2 linked regions of the Frondihabitans sp. PAMC 28766 genome follow. The protein of the gene in region 1 binds, or shares a complex with, the protein of each later gene. Links are inferred from orthologs where the notes say so. Each region holds a gene or a part of one and is shown on either strand. Other genes may lie near its edges.

Region 1 (4,654 bases):
CGGGCACCAGCGCGGCGACGCCCACCCCGACGCCGACAGCGCTGCCCTCGACGATCACCGGGCAGGCGGCCTCCGAGCAGACCTGCTCGGCCGGCAACGGCTAGCCGCCCTCCCCGCAGCCGCCCCTACCGCTTCGGCACGCTCTGCCCGTCGTGACAGGCCGGACGAGCCGAGAAGGTCAGGGGGAGACTCAGGGCAGCGGGACGGGGCGGATGCCGAGGGCGGCGAGCCCGGAGGCGCCGCCGTCGGCCGCGGTCAGCACCCAGATGCCACCCTCGTGGACGGCGATGGAGTGCTCCCAGTGGGCGGCGTCCGAGCCGTCGGCCGTCGTGACCGTCCACTCGTCATCCTGCGTGATCGTGTCGATACCACCGGCGGTGACCATCGGCTCGATGGCGACGACGAGGCCCGGCTTGACCGTCGGGCCGTTGCCGCGCACTCGGTAATTGAACACGGGCGGGTCTTCGTGCATGTCGCGCCCGATTCCGTGGCCCACGTAGTCTTCGAGGATTCCGTAGTCGCCCTGCGACTCGATGAACTCTTCGATGGCGGCGCCGACCTGGTTCAGGTGGCGCGCTGAAGCGAGGGCGGCGATGCCGTGCCAGAGCGACTGCTCGGTGACCTCGTTGAGACGCCTGCGTGTCTCGTCGAGGGCAGGATCCGCGCCACCCGGCACGACGAACGTGCGGGCGCTGTCGCCGTTCCAGCCCTCGAACTGGGCGCCCGAGTCGATGGAGACGATGTCGCCGGCCTCGATCACCCGGCCGCCGGGGATCCCGTGCACGACGTCGCTGTTGACCGACGCGCACACGGTGTGGAAGTAGCCGGGCACGAGCTTGAAGTTGGGCTCACCGCCACCCTCGACGATCGCCTTCTCGGCGAGGGCATCGAGCTCACCGGTCGTGATGCCGGGGCGGATCGCCGCGGCCACCACGTCGAGCGACGCCGCGGTCAGGAGACCGGGCGCGACCATGAGTCGCATCTCTTCGGGCGTCTTGTAGATGCCCGATCGTCGGAAGGCCACCGCGCTCTCGCTGCTGCCGCGGCTCAGGCGGCGGCCGTGGGGCGGATGCCCCGCGAAGCCAGGGCATCGTCGATGCGGCCGGCGACCTCGTCGACACTGCCGAGGCCGTCGACCTCGAGCACCAGCTCGCGCTCACCGTAGGCGTCGATCAGGGGGCCGGTCTCGCGCAGGTAGACCTCCTGGCGGTGCCGGATGGCCTCTTCGGTGTCGTCGCTGCGACCCTGCTCGACGGCGCGCTTGCGCAGGCGCTCGACGATCTCGTCCTGGTCGGCGACGAGCTGCACGACGGCGGTGAGCTGCTCGCCCTTCGACTCGAGCAGCGCGTCGAGGAAGGCGACCTGGTCGTTCGTGCGGGGGTAGCCGTCGAGGAGGAAGCCGCCCTCCGCGTCGGGCTGCGCGAGACGATCCTGGATCAGCTCGTTGGTCAGCGAGTCGGGCACGTAGTCTCCCGCATCGAGGATGGCCTTCACCTTGACGCCGAGGGGTGTCTCGTTCTTGACGTTGGCACGGAAGATGTCGCCCGTCGAGATCGCGGGGATGCCGTAGCTCTCGGCGATCCTGACGGCCTGCGTGCCCTTGCCGGCCCCGGGAGGGCCGACGATGAGCAGACGAGCACCCTGGTCGGCGGCCGCGCTCATCGGAGGAGACCCTCGTAGTGGCGCTGCTGCAGCTGGGAATCGACCTGCTTCACGGTCTCGAGACCGACCCCGACGATGATCAGGATGCTGGCACCACCGAAGGGGAAGTTCTGGTTGGCGCCGACCGTCGCGAGAGCGATCAGCGGGATGAGCGCGACGAGGCCGAGGTAGAGCGACCCGGGCAGGGTGACTCGCGTCAGCACGTAGTCGAGGTAGTCGGCGGTGGGGCGGCCGGCACGGATGCCGGGAATGAACCCGCCGTACTTCTTCATGTTGTCGGCGACCTCTTCGGGGTTGAAGGTGATCGCGACGTAGAAGTAGGTGAAGCCGATGATGAGCAGGAAGTAGAGCACCATGTAGAACGGCTCGTCACCCGACACCAGGTTGGCCTGGATCCAGCTGACCCACGCCGCAGGCGCCGACCCGTTTGACGGGGTGTTGAACTGCGCGACCAGAGCCGGCAGGTAGAGCAGCGACGAGGCGAAGATGACGGGCACGACGCCGGCCATGTTGACCTTGATGGGTATGTACGTGTTGTTGCCGCCGTACGTTCGCCGCCCGACCATTCGTTTGGCGTATTGCACCGGTATTCGTCTCTGCGATTGTTCGACGAAAACGACCAACCCCATGATGATGATTCCGATGGCGATCACGCCCAGGAAGATCTCGAAGCTCTTGGCCTGCTTGATGGCCCAGAGGGCGGTGGGGAACTTGGCGGCGATCGACGTGAAGATCAGCAGCGACATTCCGTTGCCGATGCCGCGCTCGGTGATGAGCTCGCCCATCCACATGATGAGGCCGGTGCCGGCGGTCATGGTGATGACCATCAGCAGGATCGCGTACCAGGCGTTGTTCGAGATCAGCGAGTTGCACTCGGAGACGGTCGACGAGCCGAACAGCGCACCCGAGCGGGCGACCGTGATCAGCGTGGTGGACTGCAGGATGCCGAGAGCGATGGTCAGGTAGCGCGTGTACTGCGTCAGCTTGGCCTGGCCCGACTGGCCCTCTTTGTAGAGAGCGTCGAAGTGCGGGATGACCACGCGGAGCAGCTGCACGATGATCGACGACGTGATGTAGGGCATGATGCCCAGCGCGAAGATCGACAGCTGGAGGAGCGCGCCACCCGAGAACAGGTTGACGAGCTCGTAGAGGCCCGACGTCGACTGGTTGCCCGACAGGCAGGCCTGCACGTTGCTGTAGTCGACGAATGGGGCCGGGATGTACGACCCCAGCCGGAAGAGCGCGATGAGGCCGAGTGTGAACCCGATCTTTCGACGAAGGTCGGGCGTGCGGAAAATTCTCGCAACTGCTCTGAACACGGTGGCCTCCCGGTATGAGGATAGACGACTGATGGGGGTGGCTCTTCCGAGCCACCCCCACAGGTATTACTTGGTGACGGTCCCGCCGGCGGCGACGATCTTCTCTTCGGCCGAAGAGGAGACCTTGTCGACCGCGACGCTGAGCTTGACGGCGAGGTCGCCGCCACCCAGAACCTTGACCTTCTCGTTCTTGCGAACGGCACCCTTGGCCACGAGGTCGCTCACGGTGACCTCACCGCCCTGGGGGTAGAGGTCGGTCAGCTTGTCGAGGTTGACGACCTGGTACTCGACGCGGAACGGGTTCTTGAACCCCCGCAGCTTCGGGGTGCGCATGTGCAGAGGCATCTGCCCACCCTCGAAGCCGATCTTGACCGAGTAACGGGCCTTGGTTCCCTTGGTACCGCGACCCGCGGTCTTACCCTTCGAGCCCTCACCGCGACCGACGCGAGTCCGAGCCTTCTTGGCACCGGGAGCCGGACGAAGGTGGTGGACTTTGAGGACCTGGGGGCGCGCGACGTCGTCGGAGGCCGACTTGGCCGCGGGGGCCGCCTTGGTGCTGGTGGTGGTCGAAGCGGCGGCCTTGCTGGTCGCCGGCTTCTTTGCAGCTGCAGCCTTGGGGGCGGCGCTGGATTTAGATGATGCTGCCTTGGGAGCGGCCTTGGGAGCCTTCTCCTCGTTGGTGGCGTCGTCAGCCATTAGTCAATCTCCTCGACTTTGACGAGGTGAGCAACCGTCGAGACGTAGCCGCGGTTCTGCTTGTCGTCGGGGCGGACGACCGTCTGGCCGATCCGCTTGAGACCCAAGCTGCGCAGCGTGTCCCGCTGGTTCTGCTTCTCGCTGATTTTGGACTTGATCTGCGTCACGCGGAGTTGAGCCATCAGGCACCCGCCTTCTCGGTAGCAGCGGCACGCGCAGCAGCCTCGTCGCGGAGCAGACGAGCGGGGGCGACGTGGTCGATGTCCAGGCCACGGCGAGCCGCGACGGCGCGCGGCTCTTCCAGCTGCTGCAGCGCCGCGACAGTGGCGTGCACGATGTTGATGGTGTTCGACGAGCCGAGCGACTTGCTCAGGACGTCGTGGATGCCGGCGCACTCGAGCACGGCGCGGACGGGGCCACCGGCGATGACACCGGTACCGGCAGCAGCCGGACGCAGCAGGACGACGCCTGCAGCGGCCTCACCCTGGACGGGGTGCGGGATCGTGTTCGCGATGCGGGGGACGCGGAAGAAGTTCTTCTTCGCCTCCTCGACACCCTTCGAGATCGCAGTCGGCACCTCGCGGGCCTTGCCGTAGCCGACGCCCACGAGACCGTTGCCGTCGCCGACGACGACGAGAGCGGTGAAGCTGAAGCGACGACCACCCTTGACGACCTTCGACACGCGGTTGATGGTGACGACACGCTCGAGGAACTGGCTCTTGTCGCGGTCGTCACGACCGCCACGGCCCTGGTTGCGGTCGCCGCGACCGTTGCCGCCACGACGGTCGGTACGACCGGCGTTGGCACCTTCGCGGTTGTTCGACTCGGAGCCGGCAGCGGTCTCGACCGGGCGGTCGACGACGGCCTCGACCGGCGTCTCCGGCGTGGCCGGAGTCTTGTTCGTTTCGTCGCTCACAGGTTCAATCCACCTTCCCGGGCGCCCTCGGCGATTGCCGCCACGCGTCCGGCGTACTTGT
Region 2 (4,464 bases), 1.4 Mb from region 1 along the record:
GAGATCCTGGTGCTCGAGAACCTCAGGTACCAGGCCGCCGAGACCTCGAAGAGCGATGAGGAGCGCCAGGCCTTCGCTCGCGAGCTCGCCGCGTTCGGCGACGTGTTCGTCTCGGACGGCTTCGGCGTCGTGCACCGCAAGCAGGCCAGCGTCTACGACCTGCCGCAGCTGCTGCCCAGCGCGGCGGGCTCGCTGATCGAGACCGAGCTCGGTGTGCTCGACCGCCTCACCGAGACGCCCGAGCGCCCCTACACGGTCGTGCTCGGAGGCTCGAAGGTCTCCGACAAGCTCGGTGTCATCGAGCATCTGCTGCCGCGGGTCGACAACCTGCTCATCGGCGGCGGCATGCTCTTCACCTTCCTCGCGGCCCAGGGCCATGCGGTCGGCAAGAGCCTGCTCGAGGCGGACCAGCTCGATCGCGTGCGCGGCTACATCGCCGAGGCCGAGTCGAAGGGCATCCGCCTCGTGCTGCCCACCGACGTGGTCGTGGCATCCGGCTTCGCGGCCGACGCCGACCACGAGACGGTGGCTGCCGACGCCATCGACTCGACGACGTTCGGCGATGCCGGCATCGGCCTCGACATCGGTCCCGACACGGCGGCCGCGTTCGCGGACATCGTCGCGTCGTCGAAGACCGTGTTCTGGAACGGCCCCATGGGCGTGTTCGAGTTCCCGGCCTTCGCCGCCGGCACCAGGACGGTCGCCGAGGCACTGACACACGTGGACGGTCTCGGCGTCGTCGGGGGAGGCGACTCGGCCTCGGCCGTTCGCGCCCTCGGCTTCACCGACGACCAGTTCGGGCACATCTCCACCGGAGGTGGCGCCAGCCTCGAGTTCCTCGAGGGCAAGAAGCTGCCAGGCCTGGAGGTCCTCGGATGGTAACCGCACGACGCCCGTTCATCGCCGGCAACTGGAAGATGAACCTCGACCACCTGCAGTCGATCGCCTTCGTCCAGAAGCTCGCCTGGAGTCTCAAAGACGCCAAGCACAACTTCGGAGACGTGGAGGCGGCGATCTTCCGCCGTTCACCGACCTCCGCAGTGTGCAGACGCTGATCGACGCGGACAAACTCGAGCTGGAGCTGGGGGCGCAAGACCTGTCGGACAACGACGATGGCGCCTTCACCGGCGACATCTCCGGGGCGTTCCTCGCCAGGCTCGACGTGAAGTACGTCATCGTCGGCCACTCCGAGCGCCGCATCGTCCACGGCGAGACCGACGAGGTCGTCGCGGCGAAGGTAACGGCTGCGCATCGCAACGGCCTCATTCCCGTGATCTGCGTCGGCGAGACGGCCGAAGACCTCGAGAAGCACGGCCCGAGCGCCGTTCCCGTCGCTCAACTCGGCGCTGCCCTCGAGTGGCTTCCGGCCGGCGGCGAGATCGTCGTGGCCTACGAGCCGGTGTGGGCGATCGGCTCCGGCCAGGCGGCGACGCCCGACCAGGCCGAGCAGGTCTGCGCGGCCCTCCGCGACACGCTCACCGAGAAGCTGGGGGCCGACCAGGCCGCGGCGACCCGCATCCTGTACGGCGGCTCGGTCAAGTCGGGCAACGTCGCGTCGTTCATGCGCGAGCCCAATGTCGACGGCGCTCTCGTCGGCGGCGCGAGCCTCGACATCACCGAGTTCGCGAGCATCGTCCGCTACCAGAACCACGTCGGCGTCTAGACCCGACGGTGCCGGGCGCGGCATTTCGCCTCCGCCCGGTTATAATCGTTAGCGGCCCGAAACGCTCGAAAGGTTTTCCGTGCAAATTCTCCAAACCGTCTTGTATGTCGTGCTCGGTATCACGAGCCTTCTGCTGACGCTTCTCATCCTGCTGCACCGCGGTCGCGGTGGCGGGCTCTCCGACATGTTCGGCGGCGGGGTGACCAGCAACCTCGGCGCGTCCGGTGTTGCTGAGCGGAACCTCAATCGCATCACAGTCATCCTCGGCCTCGTGTGGTTCGCTTCCATCGTGGTCCTGGGGCTCATCACCAAGTTCACGGCGGGATCGTAATGGCATCAGGCGGCAGTGCAATCAGGGGTTCTCGCGTCGGCGCAGGCCCCATGGGCGAGCAGGATCGGGGGTTCCACGCCGAGCGAATCACCGTCTCCTACTGGGATGCCCTGGGCAACGAGGTCGTGCGACACTTCGCGGCGAACGTGCCCGAAGAGGAGATTCCCGAGACGGTCGACTCGCCGTCCACCGGCCTTCCTGCCGGGCGTGACAAAGACAACCCCCCGGTCGTCGCCAAGCTCGAGCCGTACAAGACCCACCTCGCGTACGTGAAAGAGCGTCGCACCGAAGAAGAGGCTGCTCAGCTCCTCGACGAAGCCCTTCAGCAGCTTCGTCAGCGTCGCGGCAAGATCCCGACCCCGGCGAAGAAGTAGGCGGCAGCACACCAACGACGAAGGCCCCGAACGAATGTTCGGGGCCTTCGTCGTCGTCGATCTAGTAGGTCGAGGCGATGAGCTGTTCGGGCACCTCGGCCGCAGCGTCCCGGTCGACGAAGAAGACCGTCCGCTTGCGACCCTTGACCCCGGCGACAGGCACCTGGTCGGCACCGGCGCCCGCGAGAGCGAGGCCGAGCGAGGCCGCTTTCTCGGCACCGGCGAGGATCATCCAGACGCGCTGCGAGTTGTTGATCGCCGGCAGGCTGAGGGTCAGGCGCTCGGGCGGCGGCTTGGGGGAGTCATCGATGGTCAGCACAGTGGGCGACGTCTGCAGCACCTGCGGCTTGTCGGGGAAGAGCGAGGCGACGTGACCGTCGGGCCCGACACCGAGCAGCGTGATGTCGAAACGAGGCGACTCGTCGTCGGCCTGAGCGTGCTCCTTCAGCGTGGCGACGTACTGCGAGGCCGCCTCGGCGAGGTCGGCAGCGTCGTCGGTATTCGCCATGCGGTGGACGTTCTCGGGCAGGACGCCGATGTGGTCGAGCAGGTCGACGCCGTTCTGGCGATCGTTGCGGTCGTCCGAGTCTGCGGCGACGAAGCGCTCGTCGGCCCACCAGAACGACACCTTCGACCAGTCGACGCTGTCACGCGCCTCTGACCGGTTGATCGCGGCGAGCACCAGGGTGCTGACCGAACCGCCGCTGAGCACGACGGACGCGTAATCCTGCTCTTCGATGACGTCGATGATCTTCGTGATGAAGCGAGCGGCGACCGAGGCCCCCAGGGATTGCTTGTCGGGGTGAACCAGCACCCGGCGTTCATTCGTCACGTCTCAGTAGCCTCTATTACTGTCGTGACCTGTCAGGATGACAGGTCGAACTGCGTCAAACAGATGTCGCCTGGGTCTGCGTCACGGCTGGTCAGCACGGAGCAGGGCGACGCCGCTCTTGACGACATTGCCGAAGAGCGAGTCAGGGTCGAGTCTACGGAGTTCTTCGGCCAGGCAGTCGCGCAGGCCGCGGCGTGGCAGCGACAGGTCGTGCGTCGGCTGTTCGGGCTGCGAGAGCGTGGCGACGTCGACGAGCGAGCGCTCGAGCTCGATCGGCCCGGATGCTCGCACGAGCTTCACGCCGTGGATGCCACTCGAGCCGGTCGCGCGCGACGTGAGCTCGTGCTTGACGGGCACCTCGAGCTGCAGACGCAGCCAGGCGGCCAGCAGCAGCGTCGAGGGGGAGTCGGCGGCGCCGGACACCTCGACCGCGGTGACCGGCTCGTACGGCGGCTGGTCGAGAGCCGCCGCCAGCTGCGTGCGCCAGAGGGTGAGCCGCGTCCAGGCGAAGTCCGTGTCGCCCGGCTCGTAGGTCGAGGCCAGGTCGATGATCGACTGACGCGGGTTGCTCTGAGCGGCCGCGTCGGTGATCCTGCGCTGCGCGATTCGGCCGAGAGGCGACTCCGAGACGACCGCGGGCGCCTTGCCGGGCCACCACGCGACGACGGGGGCGTCGGGCAGCAGGAGGCCTGTGACGAGCCCCTCCTCGTCGCGGGCGATGTCGCCATAAGCGCGCAGCAGGATGACCTCGCTCGCGCCGGCATCGCCGCCCACGCGGATCTGCGCGTCGAGCCGGGGCTCTTCGGCGGACAAAATCTCATCGGCGGTCGAGATCACGATGACCCGCATCGGGTGCTCGCGAGACGCCTCGTTGGCGGCCTCGATCGCCTCCTCTTCGTGGCCCAGGGTCGTCGAGATGACGAGGGTCAGCACGCGACCGAGGGCGACGACACCGCCCTCTTCGCGGATCTTGACCAGAGCCTTTGAGACTCGGCTGATGGTGCTGTCGGGCAGATCGACGATCACGGACGCCTCCAGGTACGGCCGTCGCGGGCCATGAGTTCATCGGCACTGTGGGGGCCCCAGGTGCCGGGACGGTACTGCTCGGGCTGCCCCTGGGCGGCCCAGAAGCGCTCGATCGGGTCGAGGATCTTCCACGACAGCTCGACCTCCTCGTGGCGGGGGAAGAGCGGAGGGTCGCCGAGCAGGACATCGAGGATGAGCCGCTCGTAGGCCTCCGGGCTGGCCTCGGTGAACGCGTGGC

What was found. Proteins that work in one complex are often made in the same cells at the same time.
Region 2: the proteins of secY (region 1) and secG are in contact, whole or in part, in a crystal structure (PDB 5AWW), measured with the Thermus thermophilus proteins. The link is inferred for Frondihabitans sp. PAMC 28766 from one-to-one orthologs. Residues at the interface, in WP_096411648.1 of Thermus thermophilus: Leu14, Gln16, Arg17, Phe20, Ile34, Pro35, Pro37, Ile72, Arg108, Arg109, Asn112, Gln113, Arg116, Ile117, Ile120, Pro145, Gly146, Trp147, Phe152, Phe155, Val156, Val159, Thr160, Val162, Ala163, Gly164, Ala166, Leu167, Trp170, Glu173; in WP_223903268.1 of Thermus thermophilus: Tyr5, Ile9, Tyr12, Leu13, Ala16, Leu19, Val20, Val23, Leu24, Gln26, Glu27, Pro28, Gln30, Gly31, Ala32, Asp34, Leu35, Met36, Gly37, Gly38, Ser39, Ala40, Asp41, Leu42, Phe43, Ala45, Arg46, Val48, Tyr53, Thr56.

Annotation. Positions count from the first base shown.
Region 1 is NZ_CP014513.1:1,243,154-1,247,807, reverse strand. The notes cover bases 821-3,681. They hold secY (preprotein translocase subunit SecY), read right to left. Parts: upstream 2,982-3,681; coding sequence 1,659-2,981; downstream 821-1,658. Other genes in these bases: rpmD (50S ribosomal protein L30), read right to left, coding at 3,677-3,681; rplO (50S ribosomal protein L15), read right to left, coding at 3,048-3,677; AX769_RS06120 (adenylate kinase), read right to left, coding at 1,048-1,662; map (type I methionyl aminopeptidase), read right to left, coding at 821-1,024. Outside these bases: AX769_RS06130 (LCP family protein), read left to right, coding at 1-104; more of map, read right to left, coding at 191-820; more of rpmD, read right to left, coding at 3,682-3,859; rpsE (30S ribosomal protein S5), read right to left, coding at 3,859-4,593; rplR (50S ribosomal protein L18), read right to left, coding at 4,590-4,654. UniProt on the Bacillus subtilis protein: The central subunit of the protein translocation channel SecYEG. Consists of two halves formed by TMs 1-5 and 6-10.
Region 2 is NZ_CP014513.1:2,645,644-2,650,107, reverse strand. The notes cover bases 698-3,368. They hold secG (preprotein translocase subunit SecG), read left to right. Parts: upstream 698-1,742; coding sequence 1,743-1,994; downstream 1,995-3,368. Other genes in these bases: AX769_RS12745 (glucose-6-phosphate dehydrogenase assembly protein OpcA), read right to left, coding at 3,282-3,368; pgl (6-phosphogluconolactonase), read right to left, coding at 2,430-3,200; AX769_RS12755 (RNA polymerase-binding protein RbpA), read left to right, coding at 1,994-2,368; pgk (phosphoglycerate kinase), read left to right, coding at 698-882. Outside these bases: more of pgk, read left to right, coding at 1-697; more of AX769_RS12745, read right to left, coding at 3,369-4,226; zwf (glucose-6-phosphate dehydrogenase), read right to left, coding at 4,223-4,464. UniProt on the Bacillus subtilis protein: Involved in protein export. Participates in an early event of protein translocation.